One region of the Lachnoclostridium sp. Marseille-P6806 genome, then DNA from elsewhere that is predicted to be linked to it. Evidence: a T-box and tRNA genes for the amino acid it is inferred to sense, from the RefSeq annotation. Region 1 holds a T-box; the other holds one or more tRNA genes.

The links. The T-box of region 1 lies ahead of pheS (phenylalanine--tRNA ligase subunit alpha). A T-box ahead of a tRNA ligase gene usually reads a tRNA of that ligase, here a tRNA-Phe.
Region 2: it encodes a tRNA-Phe, which carries the amino acid that the T-box ahead of pheS (phenylalanine--tRNA ligase subunit alpha) is inferred to sense. The anticodon was not compared.

The regions. Positions count from the first base shown of each region.
Region 1 covers NZ_CAXSLG010000002.1:301,138-303,603, reverse strand. Annotated here, with positions in the region: gene ACESON_RS03450 (TRAP transporter substrate-binding protein DctP) at 1-759, shown strand, start outside; T-box leader at 824-1,102, shown strand; gene pheS (phenylalanine--tRNA ligase subunit alpha) at 1,214-2,233, shown strand; gene pheT (phenylalanine--tRNA ligase subunit beta) at 2,281-2,466, shown strand, end outside.
Region 2 covers NZ_CAXSLG010000003.1:350,932-353,397, reverse strand. Annotated here, with positions in the region: gene ACESON_RS05760 (glycoside hydrolase family 13 protein) at 1-1,054, shown strand, start outside; tRNA gene ACESON_RS05755 (tRNA-Tyr) at 1,158-1,239, shown strand; tRNA gene ACESON_RS05750 (tRNA-Leu) at 1,244-1,329, shown strand; tRNA gene ACESON_RS05745 (tRNA-Phe) at 1,349-1,421, shown strand; tRNA gene ACESON_RS05740 (tRNA-Gly) at 1,479-1,549, shown strand; gene ACESON_RS05735 (hypothetical protein) at 1,819-2,466, shown strand, end outside.

The DNA of each region.
Region 1 (2,466 bases):
GATTTTGCAAGAGTTTCCCTTTCCTCCCTGGGAGATCGGATCCCTAAGCTGAATGTGCTTCAGATGCCGTATCTGTATACCAGCTCCGAGCACATGTGGAGAGTTCTGGAGGGCGAAATAGGGGCTGATTTTCTGGATTCCTTTCAGGATTTTAATCTGGTAGCTCTGTCCTGGTATGATGCAGGTGCCAGAAACTTTTACAGCTCCAGACAGCCCATTGAAAAGGTGGAGGATATGAAGGGGATGAAGGTTCGTGTTCAGGATTCTGCTTTAATGGAACGAATGATACAGCTTCTGGGTGCGATTCCAGTTCCCCTGGATTATGATCAGGTGTATTCTGCTTTTCAAACGGATGAAATTGATGCAGCGGAGAATAACTGGCCTTCTTATGAGTCGATGAATCATGAGGAGGTAGCAGGATATTATACCAAGGATGAGCATTCCCGGGTTCCGGAGGTTCAGCTTGCATCCCGTGTGACCTGGGAGCGTCTGACCAAAGAGGATCAGGAGATGATCCGTCAGTGTGCAGAGGAATCTGCCCGGTATGAACGGACCTTATGGGAGGATCGCTCCCGCAATTCCGAAGAGATTGTCCGCAGGAACGGCTGTGTGGTCATTGAACTGAGTCCAGCGGAAAAAGCGCGGTTCCAGGCGGCGGTTACCCCGATTTATCATGAATTCTGCAAAAATTATATGGATATCATTGAACGGATTAAGGAAGAAGGACGGCTGTTGGAGCAGGAAGAAGCAGAACCATAAGAAAAGGGCTTGACTTTTTGGGGTTTGATAGCTAAAATATTACATAGATTTTCCAAGAGAAATGACAAAGGCAATGAATGTGTTAAGTAGGGTACTGTTTCCTGCCAGAGAGAAGAGGTCACCGGCTGAAAGCCTCTTTCCGTTCAGACAGAACCACGAAATTCCCACAGGAGCTGCACAGCTGAATTCCGGATGTCTGCCCATTTTGGTGAGAATCGTATCAGGAGAGTAAGCTGTGACGGAGAGTGCACGTTACGTACAATAGAGAGTCTGCTGCAGGGCTGTGTAGGGTTAATGCGGCAGGAAGATGGGTGGTACCGCGGTTAAAAGAATCGTCCCTTTGCAATGTCGCCATTGCAGAGGGATTTTTTATATCCTATGACATAAAACGCTCCGCGGGGATTGCCATGCGGTGGCCGGCATTGCATTCAGTATAACAGAAAGGAAGGAAACCATGAAAGAGCAGTTAGAGAAAATCAAATCGGAGGCTTTGGCTAGGATTGAGGCTTCTGATGCGCTGGAAACCTTAAATGACATTCGGGTAGCATATTTGGGAAAAAAGGGTGAGCTGACCAGCGTTTTGAAGAGCATGAAAAATGTAGCGCCGGAGGAGCGTCCCAAGGTAGGACAGATGGTTAACGAGGTTCGCGCACTTCTGGAAGAGAAATTAGAAGAAACCCGTCTGGCCCTTGCGGCAAAAGCTCGTGAGGAGCAGCTGAAGAAAGAGGTTATTGACGTTACGCTTCCTGCAAAGAAGGCGAATATCGGTCACAGCCATCCTAACATGGTGGCACTGAAAGAGGTAGAACGTATTTTTATTGGTATGGGCTATGAGGTTGTGGAAGGACCAGAGATTGAGTATGATGAGTACAATTTCACCAAACTGAATATTCCTGCCAACCATCCGGCTAAGGATGAGCAGGATACCTTCTATATTAACAAGGACATTGTGCTGCGTACTCAGACCTCTCCGGTACAGGCTCGTGTTATGGAAAAGGGCAAGCTGCCTATCCGCATGATTGCTCCTGGCCGTGTATTCCGTTCTGATGAGGTAGATGCAACTCATTCTCCTTCCTTCCATCAGGTAGAGGGACTGGTTATTGACAAGCACATTACCTTTGCAGATTTAAAGGGAACCCTGGCTGAATTTGCAAAAGAAATGTTTGGTGAGGAGACAAAGGTAAAATTCCGCCCCCATCATTTCCCGTTTACTGAGCCCAGTGCAGAGATGGACGTCAGCTGCTTTAAGTGCGGCGGCAAGGGCTGCCGGTTCTGTAAGGGTTCCGGCTGGATTGAGATTCTGGGCTGCGGAATGGTTCATCCCCATGTGCTTGAAATGTGCGGCATTGATCCGGAAGAGTATGTAGGCTTTGCTTTTGGCGTAGGCCTGGAGAGAATTGCCCTCCTGAAATATGAGATTGACGATATGCGTCTCCTCTATGAAAACGATATTCGTTTCTTAAAGCAGTTTTAATGAGTGAGTCGGTGAAATAAGAGAGATAATCAAAAGGAGATAGAGACATGAACACAGCATTGTCATGGATAAAGGCATATGTTCCTGATTTGGATGTAACTCCCCAGGAGTATACAGATGCAATGACCCTGATCGGAACAAAGGTAGAAGGATATACCTGTCTTGATAAAAATCTGGAGAAGATTGTAGTAGGACAGATTCTGAAAATTGAAAGACATCCGGATGCAGATAAG
Region 2 (2,466 bases), on a different contig from region 1:
GCTGAATTATGAGGAATCTGACCAGTTATATGACTATGTAATGTCCATTGCCCGCAAATGGGTGTCTCCGCCCTTTAACGTGGACGGATGGCGGCTGGATGTGGCGGCAGATTTGGGCCATAGCAGCGAGTATAACCACAAATTCTGGAGAGATTTCCGGAAGAATGTGAAAGAGGCCAATCCAGAGGCAATCATTTTGGCAGAGCATTACGGAGATCCGGGAAGCTGGCTTGCCGGGGATCAGTGGGATACGGTGATGAATTATGATGCTTTTATGGAGCCGCTTACCTGGTTTCTTACGGGAATGGAAAAGCATAGCGATGAGTATAATGGAATTCTGTTCGGGGATGGAGTAAGCTTTTTCCGTTCGATGAATTATCATATGGCGAGAATGAAAACGCCGTCTCTTCTTACGGCAATGAATCAGCTTTCCAATCATGATCACAGCCGTTTTCTGACCAGAACCAACCAGACGGTGGGACGTCTGGCTACCGCCGGAGCGAAGAAAGCAGAAGAGGGCATTCATTACGGTGTGTTTCGGGAAGCAGTGATGGTACAGATGACCTGGCCGGGTGCTCCTACTCTTTATTATGGCGATGAGGCAGGCGTGTGCGGCTGGACGGATCCGGATAATCGGAGAACCTATCCCTGGGGCCATGAGAATTTTGAACTGATAGAATTTTATAGCTACATGATCCGGATCCATAAGGGAATGCCGGCTCTTCGGCGGGGCTCGATAAAACAGCTTCTGGCTGATCGCCAGCTGATTGCCTACGGACGGATTCGCGGAAAGAACAAATGTGTCGTAGCAGTCAATAACCGCAACAACAGACGCGAGATTCAGCTTCCGGTATGGGAACTGGGAATTACGGATGAGGAAAAAATCATGCGCGTCATGCTGACGGAAGAAAAGGGATACAATGCGGGATTTCTGGAATATTATGCCAGAGATGGCATTCTGGCTTTGGAAATGCCTGCTCACAGCAGCATTTTGCTGGTGGCTGGAGTGGACGAGGCAGGAACAGGATCGGATGAAAAAAACAGAGCAGAATAATAAAATAACAGGAATGTTTGAAAAATAAAAAAAGTATTTGAAAAAACGTCTTGATTTTTTATCCATGCTGTGATAAGATAACTCTGCTTGTTAAAGCCGGTATGGGCGGGTTCCCGAGTGGCCAAAGGGGGCAGACTGTAAATCTGTTAGCAGTGCTTTCGATGGTTCGAATCCATCTCCGCCCATTTCGCCGCAGTGGCGGAACTGGCAGACGCACAGGACTTAAAATCCTGCGGGACTAATCTCCCGTGCCGGTTCGATTCCGGCCTGCGGCATTGTGGTTTTGACAAACGGGCCTTGGTAGCTCAGTTGGTAGAGCAGAGGACTGAAAATCCTCGTGTCACTGGTTCGATTCCGGTCCAAGGCATTGAGAAAGGCGGAATGTCTGTAAAGATATTTGAGATACAGCGTTTCTCATAAGTATGCGGGTGTAGTTCAATGGTAGAACACCAGCCTTCCAAGCTGGATACGTGGGTTCGATTCCCATCACCCGCTCTTTTTATTTGTATATGAAAGACGGAAGTCCTGTTTAAGCAGGACTTTTTTTATGTCATAGGAAAGTTCATCCTATGACATAAAAACGCTCCGCGGGGATCGCCATGGGTTGGAAGAGAATTGGGCTGATGAGACGACCCGCCGCAGGCGGAGAAGCTCGTGAGCAAGCAAAGAAAATCAATAAAGCTTGAAAATAATTATGATTGATCCGATAGGAAATATAGTGTATACTAAAAACTGCATAAATTTTTCGTTAAAGGAGACAGTATATGAAAAAAAGAAATCTGGCAGTGGCTGCGGCAGTTCTGGCAGGCACAGTGGTTTTAACAGCATGCGGCGGCGGACAGAAGGCAGAAACAACTGCAGCAGCAACAACAGCTGCGGCAGCAGAGACAACTGCTGAGGAGACAACTGCAGCAGAGACAGCTGCTGAAGAAACCACAGAGGCAGAGGAAAAGACAGAAGGCACAGCAGAGCTGAGAATTGGCCAGGTTGAGGCAGCTGCTCATGGTGACAAGTGCTTTGCTATTGTGACAGCAGTTATTGACAGCAACGACACCATTGTAGCGTCCTATATTGATGAATATCAGTTCCTGTCTACCAATGAGACCGGTGTTCCCAACAGCGAGAGCTTTGCAGAGAGCGGAGCTGTGGCAGCAGACAAGGTTCTGGCATCTAAGAGAGTAAATGATGCCTACTATTCTGAGATGATGAAAAAAGCAGGTTCCACCAAGAATATTGCAGCGAACTTTGATGAGATTCAGAATTATGCAGACGGCAAGACCATTGCAGAGCTGGAGGAGCTTTCTGGAAAGACTCCGGAGGAAGTAGTAGATGCTGTGTCCAGCGCGACTCTGGTAGATACTCAGGGCTATGTGGCGGCAATTGTTGATGCAGCAAAGGCAGCCCAGGAAAAT